DNA from 3 places in the Pseudomonas sp. GW821-FHT09E12 genome. Region 3 is predicted to be linked to each of the others. Evidence: predicted binding sites of a transcription regulator. Region 3 holds the regulator's gene; each other region holds the start of a gene.
The links. Region 3 encodes FliA, which starts transcription of late flagellar genes. Its sites were predicted from a motif close to CTAAAGTTTNNNNNNNNNNNGCCGNTAA; they were not measured.

Region 1 (5,506 bases), on a different contig from region 3:
GAGGTCTCCAGGGCACAAAGGGAGGGATTGTAGCGCAAGCGTCAGCGGCTGCGGTTGGTAAAGCTGTGCAGGGCCTTTTCGATGCACTGCGTGGTCTTGCCGAACGCCTGTACGGAGATTTCCGAGAAGGGTTGGCCGCCCTGGTCGGCGACGATCAGCATGATTACCCGGCCATTGCTGGGCACCGAGCGCATCAGCAGGTGCTCGCCACGAAACAGCGTGCGCAGGCTGGCGGGCAGGCGGGCGGAGAACTGGGCGTTGTTGGTCGGCGTCAGGCGCACTTGCGCCGGAGCATCCAGCAGCCTTTGCAATACGCTGCTCTGGTTGATCGTCAATGCCAGGTTCATGGCGGGGGCGGGCAGTCCGGCGATCTGATGCACGCGCAACTGGGTCCGCGTGCGGTCGACCATCAGCAGCATCACCCGGCGCATGCCGCACGCCACCAGGGCGTCGCGGGCAAAGGTGGTCAGGTGCATGGCATTGCTGAAGCGGCTGGGCTCCACCAGCAATTCGCTGCATTGCTTGCGCCACTTGGCCAGATCTTCTGCGGTTGGTGCGGGAACCGGGAGCTCGCCGCGATGCACGCGCCGGGCCTCCCAGGGCCAGAGCAGCGCCTCGGCCGGATGCCACAGGTCGGGCATGTGGTGATGCCGGGCACTCTGCGCGGCTTGCTGGTGCAGCTGTTGTTGCAGCTCGTCCATCGACATCTGCAGGTACAGGCTGGTCAGGTATTGCCAGCGCATGCAGTGCGGGCCGGTCCAGGATTCTTGCGCCGAGAGGGCCAGGGCGTTGGCCAGCAACACACTGTTGGCCGGCTGGTTCAGCCAGCGCTGCAGGGCCGGGTCGGCATCCAGGCATTGTCGCTGGTGCAGCGGATGGGCGTTGTCCCGGGCGATATGCAGGGCCTTGACCAATTGGTCCTGCTCGTCGATCAGCAGGCGGTAGCCTTGCTGTACCCAGATCGGCAAGTGCCAGACCTCCACCAGGGCCTGGCCCAACTGAAGCAGGCCGACGCCGAACAGTTCCTGCTCGACCTCCTGGGCCGGTTCGGCTTTATGGACGACACGCAGCTCCCACTCTTCGAGCAGTTTTGGATAGGCCAGCGCCAAGGGCCACAGCGGCGAGAGAAACAGCAGGCTGCCCCAGTGAATGTCCTGCCAGAGCCTGGCCAGGCGCCCGGCGAAAAAGCCATTGGCCTGTTGGGTCGCGTGCTGGCTGATCAGTTGCAACTGGCGCAGCCCAACCGGGATCTCCTGCTCGGGCTGGGCGGGCAGGCGGGCGAGCAATTCTTCGGTACGCGCCAGGCCCAGGCGGTTGAGGGCGACCTCGAGGTTCTCGGCCGGCTCGCCCATGCTGCCGTGGGTGTGGCGATTGGCTTCGCGAATCACGCTCAAGGCCAACGCGGGGCTGTCCTGCATCAGGTCGGCAATGTCGCGCAATGAGCTGCGATTGTCCCTGATGGCTTTGCAGACCCGGTCATGGCTGGCCTGCGGCACCGGCAGGCGGACCGCGTCAAGCAGCTTTATCCAGGATTCGAGGGAGTGGGGGGCGGTAGTTGGGACTGTCGTTTCATTAGACATGGCTGGGCGCAATCATCGTCTGCTGTAAACACGCCCAGAGCGGGCCAAACTGGCTTTTCGCCTTAACGGCCTATAGTCTGGCGCAGTTTTGCCGATAAGTAGAAGAAGAGTTTTAAGAACTTCCGAATATGACCTTGAACCCGACTCAGTAAGTACCTTCCTACCTATGGCTAAAATTATCGGCATCATCGTCGTGTTCGCGAGCGTGCTCGGCGGATACGTGCTTTCTCACGGCAAGATTGCCGCCCTGATTCAGCCTTTCGAGGTCTTGATTATCGGCGGCGCCGCGCTGGGGGCGTTCCTGCAGGCGAACCCCGGCTACATGACCATGCACGTGCTCAAGAAGTCCTTGGGGATGTTCGGTTCGCGTTTTTCCCAGACCTTCTACCTGGAAGTGCTGGGCCTGATCTACGAGATCCTCAACAAGAGCCGCCGCGAAGGCATGATGGCGATCGAGGGCGATATCGAAGACGCTGCCGCTAGCCCGATTTTCGCCAAGTACCCATCCGTGCTCAAAGACGAGCGCATGACCGCGTTCATCTGTGACTACCTGCGCATCATGTCCTCCGGCAACATGGCTCCCCACGAGCTGGAAGGCCTGTTCGACATGGAGCTGTTCAGTCTCAAGGAAGACCTCGAGCATCCGTCCCATGCGGTCAACGGCATCGCCGACGGCATGCCGGGTTTCGGTATCGTCGCGGCGGTACTGGGTATCGTGGTGACCATGGCGTCCCTGGGCGATGGCGACCAGAAGTCCATCGGCCTGCACGTAGGTGCGGCACTGGTCGGTACCTTCTTCGGTATTCTCGCGGCCTACGGCTTCTTCGGCCCGCTGGCCCATTCCCTGGCCCACGACGCCAAGGAAGAGCTGAACGTCTATGAAGCCATCAAGGCCTCCCTGGTGGCCTCGGCTTCCGGCATGCCGCCATCGCTGGCCGTGGAGTTCGGGCGCAAGGTCCTGTACCCGGCGCACCGTCCGAGCTTCGCCGAGCTGGAACAAGCGGTTCGCGGTCGCTAAGCCATGGAAAACAATCAGCCGATTATCATCAAGCGCGTCAAGCGCTTTGCCGGCGGGCATCACGGCGGGGCATGGAAGATCGCCTTCGCCGACTTCGCCACGGCGATGATGGCGTTCTTCCTGGTGCTGTGGCTGCTGTCCACCGCCACCCCGGAACAGAAGATCGCCATTGCCGGTTACTTCAAGGACCCGATCGGCTTCTCGGAAAGCGGCACGCCCTACATCATCGACCTGGGCGGTTCTCCCGAGCTGGCGCCGGAAAACACGCTCAACCCCGAGATCAAGTCGCAGCCGCAACCGGACAAGGTCACGGTCGACACTGATCAGGTCGAGAGCATGGCCGAGCAGGTGGAAAGAGAGCGTCTGGAGCTGTTGCTTCAAGAGCTGCAGAACAAGGTCGAAGAAAACCCGCAATTGCAGAAGTTCAAGGACCAGATCCTGTTCGAGATCACTCCGGACGGCCTGCGTATCCAGATCATCGATTCGGAAAACCGGCCGATGTTCGACTCCGGCAGTGCGCGCCTGAAGCCGTACTTCGAGGACATCCTGCTGGCCATGGCCGACACCATCAAGGCGGTGCCGAACAAGATCAGCATCAGCGGTCACACCGATGCCAAGCCTTACTCGGGCACCGGCGATTTCGGCAACTGGGAGCTTTCGGCCAACCGTGCCAACGCCGCGCGTCGGGCGCTGGTGGCGGGCAGCTATCCGGACGGCCAGGTGGCTCGCGTGGTGGGGTATGCCTCGTCATCGCTGTTCGATCGCAAGGACCCGTTCAACCCGATCAACCGGCGTATCGACATTGTGGTGCTGACCAAAAAGGCCCAGCGCGCGATCGAAGGTGAAGTCGCTCCCGAGGCCTCGGCACCAACCCAGGGCCAGGGTGCCCCGGGCGAAGTGCCGGTCGACCCGAATGCCTTGCCGCCGGAGCAGGAGCCACTGCCGGCCCATGAGCTGCGCGAGCGCCTGAATATCTTCGACGATGCCGCACCGAAGACCGAAGGCGCGGCTGCACCCGCAGCTACGCCTCCAGCCGCGCGGTGATTGGTAACGGCGGGCTCTGTATAAAGAGTGCTCGATAAAAAAGGCCGCGATCATCGCGGCCTTTTTTTTCAGCGTGGTGCTACCTGTTAATAGCTGCTGTCCGGCAGGCTGGCGATGATCGAGCGATAGCTGTTCATCCGCTGCTGCTGGATCCGGCCGTCTTCCAGGGCCTTGAGCAGGGCGCAGCCCGGTTCGCGGTCATGCTTGCAGTCGCGGAAACGGCAGGTGCCCAGCAGGTCGTTGAACTCGATGAAGCCTGCTTCGACATCGGCGCGGCTGACGTGGCCCAGGCCGAATTCGCGAATCCCCGGGGAGTCGATCAGTTCGCCACCGCCCGGGAAGTGGAACAGGCGCGCGGTGGTGGTGGTGTGGGTGCCCTGGCCGGACAGTTCCGACAAAGGCCCGACGCGGGTTTCGACTTCCGGCAGCAGGCTGTTCACCAGCGACGACTTGCCCACGCCCGACTGGCCGACGAACACGCTGATCCGTCCGTCCAGCTGCGCTTGCAGCTGTTCCATGCCGTCGCCGTGGTGCGCCGAGACTTCCAGCACCGGGTAGCCCAGTTGCCGATAGACCGCCAGCAAGGCGTTCAGGGCGGGGGCATTCTGCTCGTCGATCAGGTCGAACTTGTTGAGCAGCAGCAGCGGACGGATGCCGGCATGTTCGGCGGCGACCAGGTAGCGGTCGATCAGGTTGGCATGGGGCTCGGGCAGCGGGGCGAAGACGATCACGATCATGTCGACGTTGGCGGCCACCGGCTTGAGCTGGCCGCGGCTGTCGGGACGGCACAGCTCGGTGTGGCGCGGCAGTTGCGCGACGATCACACCGATGCCCTGGTTGCCCGGACGCCAGACCACCTGATCGCCGGTCACCAGCGCCGGCAGGTTGGCGCGCAAGTGGCAGCGGAACACCTGGCCGGCCAGTTCGCCCTCGCGCGCCTCGACCTCGACCTGCACACCGAAGTGGGCGATCACCAGGCCGGTCTGTTCGGGGCCGAGATCGCCGCCTTCCAGTGCTTCCACGGCAGAGGATTCACGTTTGGCGGCGCGGGCGGCGCGTTCGCCTTGAATCTTTTCGATGCGCCAGTTTTGGCGACGATTGAGCTGGCGTTTGGCCATTGGTGTTCCGTGTCGATAATGCGGCGGTTAGGTAAAACGGCCGCGAGTTTAGCACGCCGGCAGGTCCCTCTAGGCTAAACTGCGCAACTACGCCGAGGAGCCCACACATGCAAAACCCGCAGAATCTGATCTGGATCGATCTGGAAATGACCGGTCTGAACCCTGATACCGACGTCATCATCGAGATGGCGACCATCGTCACCGATAGCAATCTCAATACCTTGGCTGAAGGTCCGGTCATTGCCATCCACCAGAGCGATGAAATTCTCGCCGGCATGGATGAGTGGAACACCCGCCAGCACGGCGGCTCGGGGCTGACCCAGCGCGTGCGTGAAAGCCGCATCAGCATGGCTGAAGCGGAAGCGCAGACCATCGCCTTCCTGGAGCAGTGGGTGCCCAAGGGCAAGTCGCCGATTTGTGGCAACAGCATCTGCCAGGATCGCCGCTTCCTGTATCGCCATATGAAGGCGCTGGAAAGCTACTTCCACTACCGCAACCTTGATGTTTCCACCCTCAAGGAACTGGCCGCCCGCTGGGCGCCGGACGTGCGCGACAGCTTCAAGAAAGGCAGCACCCACCTGGCCCTGGACGACATCCGCGAGTCGATCGCCGAGCTGCAGCATTACCGCAAGCATTTCATCAAGCTCTGATGGTGCGGTGGCGTCTGTTCTGACGTCATCGCGGGCAAGCCTCGCTCCTACGGGTTCGCGCAAGGCTTGCTCGCGATAGATCGCTCCAGGGGCTCC
Region 2 (5,506 bases), on a different contig from region 3:
TCATGGATGCACCACCTTCCCTACCTGATGAAAACGCCGGTTCATTGCTTCACTGGCCAGGAATTCGCTGGCCTGTTGCCTGGAGCTGTCGGGCCTGGTCAAGCCACTGCATAACCCGAGCCAGAACAAATAGCACGAACACGAAAAACTCCGTATTCCGCTGCCTGGAGGGCATCAGAATACAGAGTTTAAAGGGCATTGCCTGGGGCGTAAGCGACTTTTACACAAGCCTTACGCGGCAGCGAAAAGTTGCTCGCTGATGTGCGTCCGGGCGTCGCTCAGGGCCTTGTTGCGGACTTCGTCGCCATAAGCCAGGCCGTGGGCGCGAACGAATTCGATATCGGTGATGCCGAGGAAGCCGAACAGCACTTTCAGGTAATCCTCGTGCGCCACGCCAGTGGCTTGGCCGGCGTGCAGGCCGCCCGCGGTGGAGACCACTACGACTTTCTTGCCACCGCACAGGCCTTCAGGACCGGCTTCGGTGTAGCGGAAGGTCTGGCCGGCGACGGCGATGCGGTCGATCCAGGCCTTGAGTTGGGTCGGGATGGTGAAGTTGTACATAGGCGCGGCGATCACTACAGCGTCGGCGGCCTGGAATTCGGCGAGGGTCGAAGCGCTCAGTTCGGCTTCGTGCTGCTGGGCAGCGTTGCGCACTTCGGCCGGGGTACCGGCGGCCACCAGGGTGGCGGAGCTGAAATGGCTGATGGCATCGGCGGCCAGGTCGCGGTAGGTCACTTCAACGCTGGCATCGGCGTTTTTCCAGGCCTTGACCACGCTTTCACTCAACTGACGGGAAGCCGAGTTGTCACCAAGGATGCTCGAATCGATATGCAACAGTTTCATCTGGGATTCTCCAAGTGAGGATCGCCACCGGGCGATCAATTGAGGACAATCCTACAGGTGAAACCAATAGCTGATTAGTCGGCATAAATGCGATAGTTTGTCCCATCAGCAGGACAGTAGAGTCAGGATATGCAAGACCTCAACGATCTTTATTACTTTGCCAAGGTGGTGGAAGCCGGTGGTTTCGCCGCCGCCGGGCGTTTACTGGGGGTGCCAAAATCCCGTTTGTCGCGGCGTATCGCCGAACTGGAAGAACGCCTGCACACCCGATTGCTGCAACGCACCACCCGCCAACTGAAGCTGACCGCAGTCGGCGAACGTTATCTGCGTCACTGCCAGGCCATGCTGCTGGAAGCGGAAATGGCCGACGAGGCCGTGGCCAGCATGTCCAGCGAACCTCGCGGGCGCCTGCGGGTGTCCTGCCCGGTGGGCCTGGCTCATCATATGTTGCCGACCGTTATCAGCTCGTTCCTCGAGCAATATCCCCAGGTCCAGCTGGACATGCAGCTGCTCAACCGCCGGGTCGACGTGGTCGCCGAAGGCATCGACGTGGCGCTGCGGGTTCGCGAGCATGGCGACGAAGACCCCTTGCTGGTAACCCGCCGCCTGCGCCAGGCGCAGACCGTGATGGTCGCCAGCCCGGGGTTCGCCCGGGAATGGCCGATCCACAGTCCCGAAGACCTGCACAAGGTGCCGGTGCTGGGAGCCCTGGAGGCCGACCGCATGGTGCATTTGCGCCTGCTCGACGCCCAGGGCGAGAAATGCGACCTGGTCCTGGAGGCGCGCCTGGGCATCGACGACTTTCTGGTGCGCCGTTCCTGCGCCCTCGCCGGCCTTGGCTGTACCATCCTGCCGATGATGTATTGCGAGGAAGAACTGCAGGCCGGGCAACTGGTGCAACTGCTGCCCGAGTGGTCGCTGCCTGGCGGTTGGCTGCAGGCGGTCTACCCTCACCGGCGCGGTGTATTGCCAGCGGTAAGGGCCTGGATCGAGCATGTCAGCGAAGCGTTCAAAGGCTGCGGGGACCGCACACTGTGACAGCGCGACAAAAGGAAAAAACCATGACTGAAGCGGATGTGGCGCAATTCTGCCTGGACTTGCCGGGCGCGCGCGAAGACTACAAATGGGGCGGCGTGCGGGTGTTTTCCGTGGCCGGCAACAAGATGTTCGCCCTGCAGAACCTGCGGGGCGAGTCACTGGCGTTCAAGGTGGACAAGGAGCTGTTCCTCGGCCATGTCGACCGTCCCGGCATCGCGCCGGCGCCGTACCTGGCCCGGGCGCACTGGATCATCATGCAGACGCCCTACCCGCTGGGCGCCGGCGAACTGCGGGACTTGCTGCGGCGTTCGCACCAGTTGGTGGTGAGCAAGCTGCCCAAGCGGGTACAGGTAGGCCTGTTGCTTTAGAACAGCGAGAACAGGCTGCCTTCGAGAAACAGCCGGTCGATCCAGAACACCTGGTGCAGCAGCACGATCAGCCAGAACACCAGTTGATAGGACAGCTTGCGGGTCTTGTGGCGAAACGCCTGTTGCGCCAGCAAGGCGCCTGGCCAGCCACCGGCCAGCTCCACGGCGTGCAAGACGTTTTCCGGGGTCCGCCAGCTGTCGCTGCGGGCCTTGCGCTTGTCGCTCCAATAGAGGAAGAACGTCAGCACGCTGACCGCGCCGTAGGCCGCCAGCGGTACCCAGGAAATCCCCTTCACGCCCAACAGCAGCGAACCGCACAGCGGTAAGGCGCAGAGCAGCAGGAAGATCACCGCCTTGAGCCTTGGCTGCTGGATCCGAGCCCCGGCGACTTCGCCGGGGCGGTTCTGATTGCGTGCGTTCATCAGGAATGGACCGAGGTCCAGTCGACCCAACCGAACTGCCAGGTGGCGAGGATCACCAGGCCGAAGGCAATGCGGTACCAGGCAAAGGCCGCGTAGCTGTGGTTGGCAATGAACTTGAGCAGGCCCCTGACCGCGATCATCGCGAAGATGAACGAGGTGATGAAGCCGATGGCGAACACCGGCAGGTCGTCCGGCTGGAACAGATTGCGGTACTTGTAGCCCGAGTAGACCGCGGCACCGACCATGGTCGGCATAGCCAGGAAGAACGAGAACTCGGTGGCGGTCTTGCGCGACAGGCCGAACAACAGGCCGCCGATGATGGTGGAACCCGAGCGCGAGGTGCCTGGAATCATCGCCAGGCACTGGGCGAAACCGACCTTCAAGGCATCTTTCCAGCTGATCTCGTCCACCGTGTTGGCATGTATTTCATGCTGCCGGCGTTCGGCCCAGAGCATGACCACGCCCCCCACCACCAGCGCCGTGGCGACGGTGATCGGGTTGAACAGGTATTCATGGATCAGGTCGGCGAAAATCACCCCCAGCACCACGGCGGGCAGGAAGGCGATCAGCAGGTTGATGGTGAAACGCTGGGCGTTGCGCTGGGTCGGCAGGCCGGTGACCACGTCGAGGATCTTGCGGCGAAACTCCCAGACCACCGCGAGAATGGCCCCCAGCTGAATGATGATGTTGAACGCCATGGCGCGCTCGCCACCGAAGTTGAGCAAGTCGGCAACGATAATCTGGTGGCCCGTGCTGCTGATGGGCAGAAACTCCGTCAGCCCTTCCACAATCCCTAAAATCAATGCCTGTACGGCAGTCCAAAGCTCCATCAATCCCCCGAAGGTCATGCCGTGGCATGCCTCTTAGTTTTTCTTCAATGTTCACTGACACGTGCGTCGCGACTTCGCAGCCGCAATAGGATCATCATCGCCCCTGAAAATTCCGTGAAAAATCAGCCGGATTCAGGTTTTTCGCGATGAGGCCGAAATCCTAGCAGACATACTCGATAAACGCTGTCGCGTTGAGAGAATCAGCGGGACCGGACTGCAAGGAGCGCATGACGGATGTACGGAGTGTTTCTATTACAAGAACAACAATCGGGAGTGACAGATTCATGAACAGCTTACGCAGAATGTCGATCAGCCGCCGGCTGTGGCTCATCCTGATTGTCGCGGTACTGATGCTGATGACCCTGGGCATGTTGATGCTCAAGCAGATCCACGACGACCTGTACCAGGCCAAGGCGCAGAAGACCCAGCATGTGGTGCAGACCGCCAACGGTGTGCTGGCCTATTTCCAGGGCCTGGAAAGCGCCGGCAGCCTCGATCGCGCGACGGCGCAGAAGCAGGCGTTGAGTGCCATACGCAACCTGCGCTATGACCAGAGCGACTACTTCTGGATCAACGACCTGGCCCCGGTCATGGTCATGCACCCGACCAACCCCAAGCTCGACGGCCAGAACCTCGCGGCCATTCGCGACCCGGACGGCTTTGCCGTGTTCAACGAAATGGTGGCCATCGCCAAGGCCAAGGGCGCCGGCATGGTCAACTATCGCTGGCCGAAACCGGGCGCCAGCGAGCCGGTGCAGAAGACCTCCTATGTCCAACTGTTCCAGCCCTGGGGCTGGATCATCGGTTCGGGGGTGTACATCGATGACGTGCAGGCCGAGTTCCGCAGCCAGGTGGTGAAGGCCTCGGTCGTCGGTATCGCCATTGCCCTGCTCATGGCCCTGCTGGTGTTGCTGATCGCCCGCAGCATCGTCCGCCCGCTGCAGGAAACCGTGCACGCCATGGCCAATATCGCCAGCGGCGAAAGCGACCTGACTCGCACCCTCGACACCCACGGCCAGGACGAAGTCACCGAACTGGCCCGGCACTTCAACGGTTTCACCGCCAAGCTGCGTCTTGTAGTCAGCCAGCTGCAGGTATCGGCCGCAGCCCTGGCGCAGTCCTCCACCGACCTGGGCAGCAATGCCAGCCAGGCCCAGGAACGCAGCCAGCAGCAGTCGCAGCAGATGGAGCTGGTGGCCACCGCCATCAACGAAGTGACCTACGGCGTACAGGACGTGGCAAAGAACGCCGAACACGCCGCCAGCGAGATGCGCGACGCTGAAGCCCAGGCCCAGCAGGGCCAGGTCAATATCGACGGCAGCCTGCAACAGATCGACCGGCTCTCGGGCACCATCGACCAGGCCGTGGAAGTGATTCGCACCCTGGCCCAGGAAAGCACCCAGATCGGCAGCGTGCTGGAGGTGATCCACTCGATCGCCGAGCAGACCAACCTGCTGGCGCTCAACGCGGCGATCGAAGCCGCCCGCGCAGGCGAACAGGGCCGCGGGTTCGCCGTGGTGGCCGATGAGGTGCGCCTGCTGGCCCAGCGGACGCAGAAGTCCACCGCCGAGATCCAGTCGATGATCGAGCGCCTGCAAGGGCACTCGGAAGCCGCGGTGAAGGTCATCGGCGACAGCAGCCGGGCTTCGCAACAGACCATCGAGCAGGCCGGGCTGGCCGGTGAAAGCCTGAACGCCATTGGCCAGGCCCTGCGCAACCTCAACGGGCTGAACGCCTCGATTGCCAGCGCCACGTTGCAACAGGCCCATGTGGTCGAAGACATCAACCAGAACGTGACCCAGGCCGCCGGCCTGTCCCACAGCACCGCCCTGGCGGCCGAGCAGTCCAGTGCCGCCAGCCTGCACCTCAAGGAACTGAGCGAGCAGCTCAACGGCCTGTTGCGCCAGTTCCGGGTCTGAAGCTGACCGTGGCGGGGTTTTCGCCCCGCCACGGTTGCCGGCCTTCACTAACATGCAAGGCCGCTTCTGGTTACAATCCGCACCCT
Region 3 (5,506 bases):
GGGGCGGCAGCCGGAGCACGAGCAGGCGCCGGAGCAGCGGCTGGAGCCGGTTTTGGCGTTTCGGCCTTGGCTTCGGGCTTCTTCACCGCTGGCTTGGCGACGGCGGCAGGCGCCGGAGCCGTGACGGCCGTTGCGCTACCCACGGTCGCCGCGGCAGCGGGCACTTCAGAGAACTTGCCCTTGCCATGCAGCTCGTCGAGCAGGGATTCGAATTCCTGGTCGGTGATCAGGTCGCTACCGGCGGCGGCCGCGCTTGGCGCAGCCGGCGGTACCGCCGCTGCTACCGCGGAGTCCAGCGCATCGACCGCAAAGTTGCCTTTGCCATGCAGCTGATCCAGCAGGGCTTCGAACTCGTCATCGGTGATTTCGTCGCTGGCCGCGGTTTTTTCCGCAGCCGGCGCCGTGGCCGAAGGGGCCACCGCATCCGGTGCGAACTGGCCCTTGCCATGCAATTGATCGAGCAGCGACTCGAACTCGGCGTCGGTGATTTCGTCGCTGGCCGCTTCGCTGCCGGCGGCGGGTGCCGCGGGAGCAACAGCAGCCGGGGCTTCGGCCTCGGCCTTGGCGGCATTGAGCGAATCGAGCAACTGCTCGAACTCGCTGTCGGTGATATCGCCGGACTCGCTTTCGGTCGATTCGGCGACCGGCTCGGCAACGGCTTCAACAACTGCCTCAACGTCGGCCACCGGCGCGGCGACCTCCTCGGCCCCCGCAGGCTCGGCCAGACGGGCCAGGGCAGCCAGCAGCTCCGGAGTGGCGGCGGTGATCTCGGTACGCTCGCGCACCTGGCCGAACATGCCGTTCACCGCGTCCAGCGCTTCGAGCACTACGTCCATCAGTTCCGCGTCGACGCGACGCTCACCCTTGCGCAGGATGTCGAACACGTTCTCGGCGATGTGGCAGCACTCCACCAGCTCGTTGAGCTGGAGGAAGCCGGCGCCCCCTTTTACAGTGTGAAAACCGCGAAAAATTGCGTTGAGCAGATCCGCATCGTCCGGCCGGCTTTCCAGCTCGACCAGTTGTTCGGACAGTTGCTCTAGAATCTCGCCGGCCTCAACCAGAAAATCCTGAAGGATTTCTTCATCGGCGCCGAAGCTCATGTATGGGTGCTCCTAGAATCCAAGGCTGGAAAGCAAATCGTCGACATCGTCCTGACCGGATACAACGTCTTCACGTTTATCGGCATGAATCTGCGGACCTTCACCCTTGGCCAGATGTTTTTGCGGATCTTTTTCAGCGAGGATCGATTCACGGTCATGTTCGATGCCGGCAAAACGATCGACCTGGCTGGCCATCAGGACCAGTTTGAGCAGGTTGCTCTCGACTTCGGTGACCAACTGGGTCACGCGTTTGATCACCTGACCGGTCAAGTCCTGGTAGTCCTGCGCCAGCAGAATGTCGTTGAGGTTGCTCGATACCGCGCGCGTGTCTTGCTCGCTGCGGGTCAGGAAACCGTCCACCCGGCGGGCCAGGTCGCGGAATTCCTCGGCGCCCAGTTCGCGGCGCATGAAACGCCCCCAATCGGCGCTCAGGGCCTGGGCTTCGCTGCTCAGGCCATTGACCAGCGGGGTCGCGCTCTCGACCAGATCCATGGTGCGGTTGGCCGCGGCCTCGGTCAGCCTGACCACATAGGACAGGCGCTCGGTGGCATCCGTGATCTGTGAAACTTCCTCGGCTTGCGGCATATGCGGGTCAATCTGGAAATTGACGATGGCGCTATGCAGCTCGCGGGTGAGCTTGCCGACCTCCTGGTACAGGCCGCGATCACGGGTCTGGTTGAGCTCATGGATCAGTTGCACGGCTTCGCCGAACTTGCCTTTTTCAAGGCTGTCGACCAGTTCGAGTGCGTGTTTTTTCAGGGTCGATTCGAAATCGCCCAATGAAGATTCGTTGTGCTCCATAGCTCCCCCGTGGCGGAATGATTCCACTCTCAACCGATGCGTTCGAAGATCTTCTCGATCTTCTCTTTCAACGCCTGGGCCGTGAAGGGCTTGACCACATAACCGTTTACGCCGGCCTGGGCAGCTTCGATGATCTGTTCGCGCTTGGCTTCAGCGGTCACCATGAGTACCGGCAGGTGCTTGAGTTTTTCATCGGCGCGCACATGGCGCAGCAGGTCGATACCGGTCATGCCGGGCATGTTCCAGTCCGTTACCAGAAAGTCGATGCTCCCACTGTTGAGGACCGGAATGGCGGTGGTGCCATCGTCAGCCTCGACCGTGTTGGTGAAGCCCAGGTCACGCAACAGGTTTTTTATGATCCGCCGCATCGTTGAGAAGTCATCAACGATGAGGATTTTCATGTTCTTGTCCAATTCGACCTCCAAGCAGTCTTAAACGCGTCCAGCACCTGAACGCGCCATTCAATCAATCAGGCAGAGCACTCAACGACTGCATGGAATACACACCGCAAGTCCGGCCACGTCGTGCCAGTCTCGCCCGCAGTGTCCCCCACACTGCCTGTCAGCGCGCTCGCCACTCTCCCAAACGCCCCCGCAAACGGGCCGCGCACTGGCTGTGTAACTGGCTGACCCGCGATTCGCTGACTCCCAGGACCTCACCGATTTCCTTGAGGTTCAGCTCTTCGTCGTAGTACAGCGCCAAGACCAGTCGCTCACGCTCCGGCAAATTGGCAATCGCGTCCGCCAGCGCGGCCTGGAAACGTTCGTCCTCCAGGTCGCGCGACGGCTCGAGATGAGCACTCGCGCCATCCTCATGCAGCCCTTCATGCTCGCCGTCCTGCAACAGGTCGTCGAAGCTGAACAGGCGACTGCCCAAGGTGTCGTTCAAAATCCCGTAATAATCGTCGAGACTCAATTGAAGTTCGGCCGCAACTTCATGATCTTTAGCGTCACGACCGGTTTTAGCTTCAATTGCGCGAATGGCATCGCTCACCATCCGGGTATTGCGATGTACCGAACGCGGCGCCCAGTCACCTTTACGGACCTCATCGAGCATCGCACCACGGATACGGATACCCGCGTAGGTCTCGAAACTCGCGCCCTTGCTCGCGTCGTACTTGGTCGACACTTCGAGCAGACCGATCATCCCGGCCTGGATCAGGTCTTCGACCTGGACACTGGCCGGCAGGCGCGCCAGCAAGTGATAGGCAATACGCTTGACCAGAGGCGCATAGCGCTCGATCAATTCGTACTGGCTGTCACGTGCCGACTTTTTGTAAAGGTTGTAGCCGCTGGCGCTCATAGCACCGGTCCCGCTGTCTGATGCACGAGCCGCTCGACGAAAAATTCCAGATGTCCACGTGGGTTGGCCGGCAACGGCCAGGTATCGACCTTCTGCGCGATGGCCTTGAATGCCAGCGCGCATTTCGAACGCGGAAACGCTTCATAGACCGCACGCTGCTTTTGCACGGCCTTGCGCACGCATTCGTCGTAAGGCACGGCGCCGACATATTGTAGGGCCACGTCCAGGAAGCGATCCGTGACCTTGGTCAACTTGGCGAACAGGTTGCGCCCTTCCTGCGGGCTCTGCGCCATGTTGGCGAGCACGCGGAAGCGGTTCATGCCGTAGTCGCGGTTGAGCAGCTTGATCAGCGCGTAGGCGTCGGTGATCGAGGTCGGCTCGTCGCAGACCACCAGCAACACTTCCTGGGCCGCGCGGACAAAGCTGACCACCGAGTCGCCGATGCCGGCGGCGGTGTCGATCACCAGCACATCGAGGTTGTCGCCGATGTCGCTGAAGGCCTGGATCAGGCCGGCATGCTGCGCCGGGCTCAGATGAACCATGCTCTGGGTGCCGGACGCCGCCGGCACGATACGGATTCCACCCGGCCCCTGCAGCAGCACATCGCGCAGCTCGCAGCGGCCTTCGATCACGTCGGCGAGGGTCCGTTTGGGGGTCAGCCCCAATAGCACGTCGACGTTGGCCAGGCCCAGGTCGGCGTCCAGCAGCATGACGCGCCGGCCGAGCTCCGCTAGGGCCAGGGACAAGTTCACTGACACGTTAGTCTTGCCGACGCCACCTTTGCCGCCGGTCACCGCGATCACCTGTACGGGATGCATGCTGCCCATGTTCGTTCTTTACCTTGTCTTACTTAGACGGGGCCACATAACTGGCTGCGCGTTCACCAACGGAACAATGCCTGGCAGACCATCGATGTAGGTACATTGCAATCTTTTCATGATTCCCTCAGCCAACCCGCTTGGTCGGGTTGTGGTAGAGGTCAGCGAACATGTCAGCCATGGCTTCTTCGCTGGGTTCTTCCTGCATCTGCACGCTCACCGCACGACTGACCAGCTGGTGACGACGCGGCAAGTGCAGATCGTCCGGAATCCGCGGGCCATCGGTCAGATAGGCAACAGGGAGTTCATGACTGATCGCCAGGCTCAACACCTCACCAAGGCTGGCGGTTTCATCCAGTTTAGTCAGGATGCAGCCGGCCAGCCCGCAACGCTTGTAGCTGTGGTATGCGGCGGTTAGAACCTGTTTCTGGCTGGTGGTTGCCAAGACCAGATAATTTTTTGCCCGGATGCCACGTCCAGCCAGGCTTTCCAGCTGCATGCGCAGGGCCGGGTCGCTGGCTTGCAGGCCGGCGGTGTCGATCAGCACCACACGCTTGCGCAGCAGCGGATCGAGGGCTTGCGCCAGGGACTGGCCCGGGTCGACATGGGTCACCGAGACGTTGAGGATCCGGCCCAGGGTCTTGAGCTGTTCCTGGGCGCCGATGCGGTAGCTGTCCATGCTCACCAGCGCGATGTTCTGCGCGCCGTACTTGAGTACATAACGCGCGGCCAGCTTGGCCAGGGTGGTGGTCTTGCCCATGCCGGCGGGGCCGACCATGGCGATCACACCGCCCTCCTCCAGTGGCTCGACTTCCGGGGTCACGATCATCCGCGCCAGGTGGGCCAGGAGCATGCGCCAGGCCTGGCGGGGTTCGTCGATTTCAGTGATCAGCGCCAGCAGGTCGCGGGCCAGCGGACCGGACAAGCCGATACGCTGCAGGCGCCGCCACAGGTTGGCCTGTTCGGGCCGGCTGCCTTGCAGCTGGCTCCAGGCCAGGGAGCCGAGCTGGACTTCCAGCAGCTCGCGCAGGCCATTGAGTTCAAAACGCATCGAGTCCAGTGCCCGCTGATCGACAGCCGGCGCGGCGACTACCGGGGCCGGGCGCTGGGGCTCGTTGAATGTAGGTTCGATCAGCGGCTCGGCGGCGGTCAGCGGCAGGCCGGCGAACAGCTGGCGATTGGTGCTGGCATCGCCGTCGCCACGCAGGCTCAGTTCGGCCTGGGCGGTGACGATGCGCGACTGAGTCTTGCGCAGTTCGTCCTCGAGCTCCATGTTCGGCACCCGTGGCGCCAGCGCCGACAGCTTGTAATCCAGGGCAGCCGTCAGCTCGACACCGCCGGCGATGCGGCGATTGCCAATGATGGCGGCGTCGGCGCCCAGCTCATCACGAACCAGCTTCATGGCCTGACGCATATCGGCGGCGAAAAAACGCTTAACTTGCATAACCCACTACCTCAGCCGTTGGGCCCTACTGTCGCAACGAT

Region 1: a site for FliA is predicted at 1,651-1,678, ahead of motA (flagellar motor stator protein MotA). Genes of this name have one in related genera too.
Region 2: a site for FliA is predicted at 3,633-3,660, ahead of AC07PQ_RS21790 (methyl-accepting chemotaxis protein). Genes of this name have one in related genera too.

The regions. Positions count from the first base shown of each region.
Region 1 is NZ_JBWKOM010000004.1:507,249-512,754, forward strand. It holds gene AC07PQ_RS14200 (HDOD domain-containing protein) at 42-1,580, opposite strand; gene motA (flagellar motor stator protein MotA) at 1,747-2,598, shown strand; gene motB (flagellar motor protein MotB) at 2,602-3,642, shown strand; gene rsgA (small ribosomal subunit biogenesis GTPase RsgA) at 3,729-4,760, opposite strand; gene orn (oligoribonuclease) at 4,868-5,410, shown strand.
Region 2 is NZ_JBWKOM010000007.1:287,360-292,865, forward strand. It holds gene AC07PQ_RS21760 (alpha/beta hydrolase family protein) at 1-4, opposite strand, end outside; gene AC07PQ_RS21765 (FMN-dependent NADH-azoreductase) at 232-843, opposite strand; gene AC07PQ_RS21770 (LysR substrate-binding domain-containing protein) at 973-1,881, shown strand; gene AC07PQ_RS21775 (MmcQ/YjbR family DNA-binding protein) at 1,905-2,249, shown strand; gene AC07PQ_RS21780 (DUF1294 domain-containing protein) at 2,246-2,671, opposite strand; gene AC07PQ_RS21785 (undecaprenyl-diphosphate phosphatase) at 2,671-3,501, opposite strand; gene AC07PQ_RS21790 (methyl-accepting chemotaxis protein) at 3,786-5,420, shown strand.
Region 3 is NZ_JBWKOM010000011.1:141,023-146,528, reverse strand. It holds gene AC07PQ_RS27495 (chemotaxis protein CheA) at 1-1,100, opposite strand, end outside; gene AC07PQ_RS27490 (protein phosphatase CheZ) at 1,113-1,901, opposite strand; gene AC07PQ_RS27485 (chemotaxis response regulator CheY) at 1,931-2,302, opposite strand; gene fliA (RNA polymerase sigma factor FliA) at 2,463-3,203, opposite strand; gene fleN (flagellar synthesis regulator FleN) at 3,200-4,030, opposite strand; gene flhF (flagellar biosynthesis GTPase FlhF) at 4,149-5,465, opposite strand; gene flhA (flagellar biosynthesis protein FlhA) at 5,477-5,506, opposite strand, start outside.